Regions from separate parts of the Holdemanella hominis genome, predicted to be linked through region 1. Evidence: a T-box and tRNA genes for the amino acid it is inferred to sense, from the RefSeq annotation. Region 1 holds a T-box; the other regions hold tRNA genes.

Region 1 (3,284 bases):
GATCAATGTAACGTAAATAATACCATGAAGATCCGGCAGATCCAGGCATAGTACTTGTTTCACGAACACCCTTTACGCCATTTTTGTTGTATTGTTTCCATTCTGTCGCATTTTCAAGTGGTGCCTTACCATTGTGTCCTTTGTAGTCTTCAAGTTCAGGTAAAATCAATGGCAACTCTTCATCTGGAAGAACATAGTCTGTTCCATCTTCTAAGTGTACGATTGGTACTGGTTCTCCCCAATAACGCTGACGAGCAAAAATCCATTCACGGAAACGATAGTTAACTGTTTCTTTGGCAATCCCCATATCCACTAATTTTTTCGTAATCGCTACTTTTGCCTCTTCTACAGTAAGACCTGTAAATTCTTCGGAGTTGATTAGCTTGCAGCCTTTTCCTAAATAGTCCTGTTTTTCAAAGGCATGTTCACTTACGTCTTGTCCTTCGATAACTTGAATCCTGTCAATATTGTGGGCAATCGCATATTCAAAGTCACGTTGATCATGACTTGGTACAGCCATGACAGCTCCTGTTCCATAGTTTGCTAAAACGAAATCTCCAATAAAGACTTCAACTTCCCTTCCATTGACTGGGTTGATGGCTTTAATACCTTCTAGACGACATCCTGTTTTTCCTTTATTCAATTCTGTACGGTCCATTTCAGATTTTGAAACCGTTTCTTGAATATAAGCTTTTACTTCTTCTTGATTTTGAATTCTTGGCATTAATTCTTGTACTAAATCTCCATCTGGTGCAAGCACCATGAATGTAATACCATAAATTGTTTCAATACATGTTGTAAAGATAGAGAATTTTCCACCACCAACAATATCAAATTGAACTTCAACACCTGTTGAACGACCAATCCAGTTTCTTTGCATTTCCTTTGTCGATTCTGGCCAATCAATTTCATTTAAACCTTCTAGTAATCGTTCCGCAAAAGCAGCCTGGTCGATACATAGTTGTTTCATATTTTTACGAATAACTGGATATCCACCACGTTCACTCTTACCATCGATAACTTCATCATTCGATAATACTGTACCCAATTCTTCACACCAGTTTACTGGCATGTCTACATATTTGGCATAGCCATCTTTGTACAATTGTTTAAAGATCCATTGTGTCCAATGATAGAAATCTGGATCAGATGTTGCGATCATTTTTGACCAGTCATAGTCAAACCCTAATTCCTGCAACTGTTTTGTGAAAGTCTTGATATTTGTTTGTGTGAAGCCATTTGGGTTATTTCCTGTTTGAACAGCATATTGTTCAGCTGGAAGTCCAAATGAATCATATCCCATTGGGTGAAGCACATTATATCCCTGCATACGTTTCATACGCGAAACAATATCTGTAGCTGTATATCCTTCTGGGTGTCCAGCATGCAATCCGACACCGCTTGGGTATGGGAACATGTCTAGTGCATAAAATTTAGGTTTTGAAAAATCCCAAACATCCGTTTTGAATGTTTCATGATCTGCCCAATATTTCTGCCATTTTTTTTCTACTTCTAAATGATCGTACATATTAGCCTCCTATTAAAAATAAAAAACGTCCTTGAAATCTAAGGACGTTTGTACGCGGTACCACCTTAGTTCACAATTCTCATTGTGCCCTCAAACTCTTTATCGCAGAGTATACGGATAACATTACTCATCAGCTCCTTAGCAAGTTCAAAGGCTGTACAATGCTAAATTTCACCAACTTTAGCTCTCTAAAAATTGTCATTTCCTTCTACTACTCTAATTCATCGCTATGCATCAATTTTATCGTTTTTTTCATTGTTCGTCAATATCAACCGAAACGATTGCCTTATCATCATAATAGATTTTCATTGAAACATCTAAATATGTACATTCAATAAAAGTCTCATGATCTTCAAAATGCACATCTATATTCTGTATCCTTTCATCTTTGTCCTTTATTATTTTTTCACTCGTATGACACAACTTAATGCGATTATTATGATGGATCATATGCTTGGCATGATCTACAATGGATAGTTCAAGAATATTTTGTTGATTCGCTTTTAATAAATACACATTTTGAAGGGTACTCAACGATAAAAAGGATACAATCTGAAGCACAAGAAATAAACACACTAAACTTACTTCACTCGCATACCCATTAATAGAGTTCAAAGTCATAGGTTTTATTCTTCTTTTTGAACCAAACATAATATCCATCTTCTTTCTTATAAAATATAGCCTCATCAATTTGTTCCATATAGATTTCATAGCCAGGACTCTTCACAATGCGATGCTTATCAAAATACAAGACTTTCTTTTCATGATTTAGAATATAACTTAGACAATCCGATTCTATTTTCAAATCATTTGATTGTGCAAGTTCTCTTCTTAATTGTAAAACCGCAAATTGATTCTGCGTATCCACATCCATATGGGCAAATTGTAAAGCACAACGCATAAGCATACAGCCTAATAAGCTGACTAAACTTGTGATAAACAACGCCAACAAAGCTTCAATCAGAGTAAAACCATTTCTTTTCAATTTTTTCATCAATCTTAAGATTCCTTTGGAAATATAAAGTATAAATGCCATTCAATATAAGACTTGCACAAACCAAAATCACAAAGAACGCAAACAAGGCATCTTCGAGTAAAAAGCCATTATTCTTTTTCAAGACGAACCCTCCCAGCTCCAACCTGGAAAACAAGTTTCATTTGACTCGATGCATTTTGACAATGGAGTGACATAGCCTTAGACATGTTGCCCTTGGAATTGTAGTAAAAAGATACATGATCACACGCAATACCATGTGGTATCTTATATTCGACATCATCCATATAGATCGAATCACCAATTTCAACATATACTTTTCGATGTTTTACATACGCTTTTTCCTGAGCCGTAACACATAGAGTCTGCAGATTTTTCATAAACACATATAAAGAAGAGTGCATCTTTGTAGAAAGTCCAAATCCAAGCATAGAAACAATAAGCAGCACCACTAACATTTCAACAAGGGTAAATCCATTCTTATTGGGATACGGCTTGCCCATCTACGATCACCACTTTACTATGATCCGGACATGTATCCTGTCCCTTTTTTAAATAACCAAAATCAATCAATTCCTGCACACTTGTTGGCGTTTCTAATTGATCGATTTCATACAACATGATTTGCGAGTTGACAATTTCAAGTAAAGCTTCACACCCCTTATTGCGAATAATTTTTTCTTTTTGTTGAATATTTGGAAGTGTGATCAATAAAAGTAGCGCAACAATCAACATCACAATCATCATTTCAAGTATTGTAAA
Region 2 (3,284 bases), on a different contig from region 1:
CTAAAGAATTAGATACAATTTACATTCAAGGATTCTCAACATCAATGCCTATTGATGTACAGGAAAAGATGGTTCATTCTTTGCCGGGACTTGAAAATTGTGTGATTGAAAAATATGCGTATGCGATTGAATATGATGCGATTGATCCACTTCAGATGAAGCCGAATATGGAAAATAAAATTGTTGAGAATTTATTTACTGCAGGACAGGTCAATGGTACGAGCGGATACGAAGAAGCAGCTGGTCAAGGATTGATGGCTGGGGCGAATGCGGCATTGAAAGTGGATGGTAAAGAACAATTTGTTCTTCGTCGTGATGAAGCTTATATTGGTGTCATGTTAGATGATTTATGTACAAAAGGAACAAAGGAACCTTATCGTTTATTAACTTCAAGAGCGGAATATAGATTGTTGTTACGTCATGACAATGCGGATCAAAGATTGCTTGAAAAAGGCTATGAAATTGGTTTGGTTTCACAAGAAAGATATGATGCATATAAAAAGAAGATGAATGATATTGAGGTTGCTCGAGAAGAACTTTCAAATGCACATATTAAACCGAATAGTGAAGTCAATGAATATCTTGATAGCTTGGGCTTTGATCCATTGGCACATGGATGTAGTGCATTGGATTTAATTAAACGTCCAAAAATTACAGTTAAGGGCTTGGCAAAATATACGGGATTGGATTACGAAACTCAAATCAATGAGCAGATTGAGATCCAGACAAAGTATGCTGGTTATATTGCCAAGGCAAAGCGCGATGCGAAACATTTACAGCAGATGGAAAAAATGAAGCTTCCTGCAGATTTGGATTATGAAAATATGGATAATTTATCTTTGGAGGCAAGACAAAAATTAACAGCTATCAAGCCTTTAACATTAGGACAAGCAAGTCGTATTTCTGGTATAAATCCTAGTGACATTGCGATTTTAGCTATGCGTGTGAAATAATTTACATTGAAATCGCTTTCTATTATATGCTATAGTAAAAAGGGGATAAAAGTATGAAGGGAAAACGAAAAAAAGTTCAACATTTCTTTGTATATATCGCAATGCTGGTTATGTCTGGCTTTTTAATCATGGGTGGTTTGCAGCAATTGTCAATGACGCATGAGTTAAAGTCGAGTATTGTTCAAAAGGAAAAAGAAAAAAAAGAATTGTCTTCTAAAAAGAAAGAATTGGAGAAGGCAAAACAGAATCTGACAAATCCAGATTATGTTGAATATATTGCGCGTGGAAAATACTTAGTGACAAAAGAGGGGGAGCAAGTATTTAAATTTCCAAGTAAAGACTAACTAGGCCGTTTGGTCTAGTTTTTTTTGTGTGGAAAATAAAAAAGTGCCGAAGAAGCACTTTTTATATCTATATGGTGAGGCCGATGCGATTTGAACGCACACGAGCATAACTCACTACCCCCTCAAAGTAGCGTGTCTACCAATTCCACCACGGCCTCATAGTGTTAAAATATTACACTATTTTACTGAGTTTGGCAACACATTCAAGTCCGGTTGTTTGACAAAACATGTCTACAGGTTGAACGTATTCGCATTGGTATCCATAATTTTTAAAGATTTTTAAATCTCGTGATAACGTTTTAGGATTGCAAGAAACGTATATAATCTTTTCGGGCTGCATGGTCACCGTATCTTGGATTCCATTTTCTGCCATTCCTTTTCTTGGTGGATCAATAAAGACGACATCAATTTTATCGCTTTTACGTTCGTGTGCAAAATCTGTGGCATCCTGACAAACATAGTGACAATTATCAAGGTGATTCATTTTTGTATTGTCGTTGGCATTATCAACGGCTTCTTTAACGATTTCAACACCAATCACGCTTTTCGCATGTTTACTGACAGCCATACCAATGGTACCTGTGCCTGCATACATATCAATGCATGTTTCGTTTCCAGAAAGATTAGCGGCTTTAATGGCTTGATTGTACAAAACTTCCATCTGTATAGGGTTGACTTGGAAGAAGGATTTAAAGTGCAATTTCACTTTGTTACCTAAACATTTTTCAATGATGTAGTCATTTCCATATAAGACTTTATATGTATCACCTAAGATCACGTTGTCATTTCGTGTGTTGTAGTTAAATACAATACTTGTGATGTTTGAGAATGTGTTTTTTAATAGTTTAGACAAAGACAAAATATTCTTTTCATTTTTACCAATAAATACCACTTGAATTTCATCTGTACTTGAGTGGCGGATAAAGATGTGGCGTAAGCCTTCTGCCATTTCAATTGTGATATGTTTTTGAATGAAGCCAAAGATTTTATTGATTGTAAAATCTTGAATCTTGCATTCTTTACATGTCACAACGTCGTTTGAATGTTGGCGATAAAAACCCATCAGGACCTTACCATCTTTGATTTTAACCGGAAACTGTGCTTTGTTACGATAGTACCAAGGAGAATCCATACCTAGTATTGACTTTACTTCAATATCTTCAAATAATTTTTTGACATGTTTATATTTATAGTCTAATTGATAAGCATACTTCATGTGTTGAAGTTGGCACCCACCACATGTTTTAGCTACTTCACAAGTAAGTTCTTGGCGATTTATACTTGGCTTTAAAAGTTGAGTAATTATGCCAAAAGCATATTTTTTGTTGACTTTTACGATTTTGATTTTTGCCTTTTCACCAATCAATAAGTTTGGCACAAAGACAACCATATCGTCAATTTTTACAACACCACTATTTAAATCTGTATCATCGATACATGTTACAATATATTCTTCATTTTTTTTCATACATATTTATGATATCTAAAAAAACAAGAATTGACAAATGGAATTATTATAGTAATATATATAGCGTACTATGTAAAAATATAGCATGCTATGGAAATGAGGTGAGGAAAATGTGTGACAATAATGAGATTGGTTTTTATTTTAGTTTAATCAAGAAAAAAATGGACAAACATATGAATGAAGGTTTAAAAGAATATGATTTAACTAAATCTCAACAAGACGTCTTAGGATATCTACATTTTACGGATAAGGATCCAGTTATTCAAAGAGATATTGAGGAACATTTTCATATTTCGAATCCCACAGTTACAGGGATTTTAAATCGCTTGGAACAGAAGGGGTTTATTGAAAGAAAATTGAATCAAAAGGATAAAAGAGTTCGTGCTATTGTGTTGACTCAAAAAGAGCAGGATCTTCATGAAGATATCGTGAAGCAGATTCGTACAATGGAATCTAGATTTGGAAATGTTTTAGGTGACGAGAAGAAGGTGCAATTGTTAGAAATCTTAAAAGAGCTAG
Region 3 (3,284 bases), on a different contig from region 1:
ATGGTATCAATACCTTTTTTTAACATTTGCCCCGTCTGTACACGAGCAAGAATACGATCGATCTTGGTTAACCATTCGTTAGTTTTTGGAAGTAAATCATTCGTCGTTAATTGTTCTACATCTTCATATTCAGGATAATCAATATTCACTTCGATCTGCGCAATGATATCCATTAAATCATCAATCAAAGGCTGTAGTAGCTTTTTTACACTTCCTTTAATTCCATGAATGGCCATACTCGCTGCGGTATTGTTGCTTGCTTCAATCATATCTTGAACGGCTTCCGCCTGCGATAAATCAATTCTTCCATGATAGAAGGCACGTTGCGTAAATTCTCCCGGTTTTGCCAGATCTGCTCCAGCACTTAATACCATCGATAAGATTTTACGAGTAATAAAAGTACCACCATGACAATTGATTTCGACAATGTCTTCGCGTGTATATGTTTTTGGAGCTCTAAAGATAGAAATTAAAACTTCATCAACAGGATTTTTATCGGTATCTATAATAAAACCATAATGAACGGTATGACTTTTCGCATTTATGATATTACGGTCAAATATTTTTTGCGTGATTTCAATAGCCTTGTCACCACTTAAACGAATGATGGAAATGGCACCATCCTGCAAAGAAGTGGAGATGGCTGCAATTGTATTTTCAAACATTGTTAACATCCTTTCTTTCTTAGTGTATTTTATCATAAAAGATGTATAATGTCTTAGACAGAGGTGTAAACATGAAAGAATATACTAAAAATCAAGTACACGAAGTAGCGTGTGCATTTAATGAACATAAAATTATTGCTCTTCCTACAGATACAGTATATGGAGTTGGAGTAAAATATGGGAATTTAGAAGATTTAGAACGATTGAAACGCGCAAAACATCGTCCAGAAACGAAACCAATCCCAATGATGGTTTCAAATGTAGAACAAATGAAGCAAGTTGCGTTAGTGGATGAAAGAATTGAAAAGATTGCGGCTAAGTTTTTACCGGGTGCATTGACGCTCGTTGTGAATGTAAAGGACAGTGTTGATTCAGTATACACAAATGGCTTAAGTACAATTGCGATTCGTATTCCAGATGAAAAATTTATATTAGATGTGATTGATGAGTTGAATTGTCCAATCTTGGTCACAAGTGCCAATCAGTCTGGAGAAAAAACAGCACTTACAAGTGATGATGTGTATGAACAGCTTCCAAAAATTGATGGTATTGTACTTGGAACGTGTAAAGCGTTACAGGCAAGTACGATTGTTGACTGTACAAAAGAAAAGTTACAAATCTTAAGACCTGGACCTATTTCTTTAGAAGAACTAGAATCCGTATTATAGAAAAAAACACCCAGAACCTATGTTGTAGGGCATAGGCCAGGGTGCATACGAACACATCTAGAAGTAGTATGCTTCTAGCAGTTCATCTAGTATGTTACTCTGAATTGGATAAGATTCAATGTTTTGGGTTTAAATTTAAACATATGTTAAAACTTGTCAAAATGAGGGGTGTTGATTATAATACTATGTATGACAGAAGAAGAAATGATTAGACAAATTGCCGAGCCTATACTTAAACAATTGGAAAAAATCGAAAAGGAACTTGGAAACCATCGGATGCCGCAGCTTCCGCAAATTAAATTTGTGAAGGAATCTGAAATGGGAGATGGTCCTTTTATGATAGGTGACATTGAGGTTACAGATGAGCTTTTAGAAAAAGTGGAAGCCTATATCCAAGAAGAGATTGAAATGATGCATAAGCCAACTGTACTACATTAAAAAGCCACAAATTTAAAAAAACACTTGCATTTTATTTTATGTTAGTGTATTATAAGTGAGCGCGTTGGAAATGCGGGTGTGGCGAAATTGGCAGACGCACCAGACTTAGGATCTGGCGCCTTCGGCGTGGGGGTTCGAGTCCCTTCACCCGCACCACTTGTAAATTTAGACAATTACTTCGGTAGTTGTCTTTTTTTGTTTTATGTTATAATTTTTCTATGAATGTTTGTGTATATTATGAGAAAATAAATGAAGATTCCATTCGTATCAATCGAGTGTATTCATTAAGTCCCAAGATAGAAATACCAGAATCCATTGATGGATATGTTGTTCATGAAATTGGAAATTATTGTTTTTCTTCAAAAAAAGTCGATTTATCGAAAGCTATTTTAAGTTGTGACATTCCTTCGAATTATCATGAATGTAGTGGGGTTGATGTAGAAAGTGTTAAGTTTCCGAGTACTTTAAAAAAACTTGGGAATTATGCGTTCTACAATTGTCGGAAGCTAAAAGAAATATATTTACCTTTTTCTTTAATGAGTATAGGTAGCGATGTGTTTATGAATTGTTTAAGACTCAATCATATTTATTATGATTGTTCAATTTTTGATGTTACTTTCCTGAAACAAATCTTAACGCAAATCACATGGGATGTAGAAGTTCACTTTTTAGATAGTTCTATATTCTATCCAGAATACAATGGGGGTTATGATGAAGTGGGCCCTGCTCATATCTTTGCCCTGAATATTGAAGGGGAAGGTTTTCGTATGCGTCAATGTTTTAAAGAGGGGAAAATCGATTTTGACGGATATGATGCTTGTTTTGAAAAGCTATGCGCTGAAGAAAGTGAATCTTGCATCTTTCATGTAGCGATTCTTCGCTTTATGATGGGATCTGAACAATACATTCCTTATTTAAGGGCACATGATTTGACTTCTTATTTACATGTATATAAAGATATATGTGCTATGGTAGAAAAATTGTTAAAAAAAGAATGTCTTGGTCAATCCGATCTAGATCGATTGATTTTTATGGAAAAGGATTTAGAAACTCGTACTCTATTGATGGAATTAAAGAATAAGATGTTTAAATCATCATCGACATATTCTTTTGAGGATTTTTAATGCGACAAAGTGAATGGGAAAAGGAAAAGGCGATTCATATCTTAGAATTAGTTCGATCCGAACTCTATATGGATATGCCACATTTTTTAACAGCTTTAAATACGTTGGTGTTGAAGGAAGATGAGCGTGTAGCTATATGTGCGACAAATGGCGTGTATTTTTACTATAATCCATTAAAGATTATTGATTTATTTCAGAAGAATGCAGTGTTTTTAAATCGTAGTTTTTTACATAGTGTTCTGCATTGTTTATATAGTCATATTTGGCTTAAAAAAAATCGTGTTGAATTTATTTGGAATGTAGCTTGCGATATTATCGTGGAGTATACATTGGATTCGATGCATAAAAAAAGCGTTTCGCGAATCTTGTCATATGTTCGAAAAGATGTA

Evidence for each region. A T-box is a leader RNA that pairs with one kind of tRNA and senses whether it is charged. The one in region 1 lies ahead of leuS (leucine--tRNA ligase), so its partner is inferred to be a tRNA-Leu.
Region 2: it encodes a tRNA-Leu, which carries the amino acid that the T-box ahead of leuS (leucine--tRNA ligase) is inferred to sense. The anticodon was not compared.
Region 3: it encodes a tRNA-Leu, which carries the amino acid that the T-box ahead of leuS (leucine--tRNA ligase) is inferred to sense. The anticodon was not compared.

Annotation. Positions count from the first base shown of each region.
Region 1 covers NZ_JACRWH010000002.1:82,018-85,301, forward strand. Annotated here, with positions in the region: gene leuS (leucine--tRNA ligase) at 1-1,528, opposite strand, end outside; T-box leader at 1,566-1,762, opposite strand; gene H8911_RS01140 (hypothetical protein) at 1,781-2,149, opposite strand; gene H8911_RS01145 (prepilin-type N-terminal cleavage/methylation domain-containing protein) at 2,130-2,522, opposite strand; gene H8911_RS01150 (hypothetical protein) at 2,485-2,646, opposite strand; gene H8911_RS01155 (prepilin-type N-terminal cleavage/methylation domain-containing protein) at 2,633-3,025, opposite strand; gene comGC (competence type IV pilus major pilin ComGC) at 3,003-3,284, opposite strand, start outside.
Region 2 covers NZ_JACRWH010000017.1:25,128-28,411, reverse strand. Annotated here, with positions in the region: gene mnmG (tRNA uridine-5-carboxymethylaminomethyl(34) synthesis enzyme MnmG) at 1-953, shown strand, start outside; gene H8911_RS05805 (septum formation initiator family protein) at 1,007-1,297, shown strand; tRNA gene H8911_RS05800 (tRNA-Leu) at 1,370-1,455, opposite strand; gene rlmD (23S rRNA (uracil(1939)-C(5))-methyltransferase RlmD) at 1,470-2,765, opposite strand; gene H8911_RS05790 (MarR family winged helix-turn-helix transcriptional regulator) at 2,876-3,284, shown strand, end outside.
Region 3 covers NZ_JACRWH010000009.1:32,769-36,052, forward strand. Annotated here, with positions in the region: gene mnmE (tRNA uridine-5-carboxymethylaminomethyl(34) synthesis GTPase MnmE) at 1-665, opposite strand, end outside; gene H8911_RS04015 (L-threonylcarbamoyladenylate synthase) at 737-1,333, shown strand; gene H8911_RS04020 (hypothetical protein) at 1,523-1,771, shown strand; tRNA gene H8911_RS04025 (tRNA-Leu) at 1,844-1,927, shown strand; gene H8911_RS04030 (leucine-rich repeat domain-containing protein) at 1,990-2,895, shown strand; gene H8911_RS04035 (vWA domain-containing protein) at 2,895-3,284, shown strand, end outside.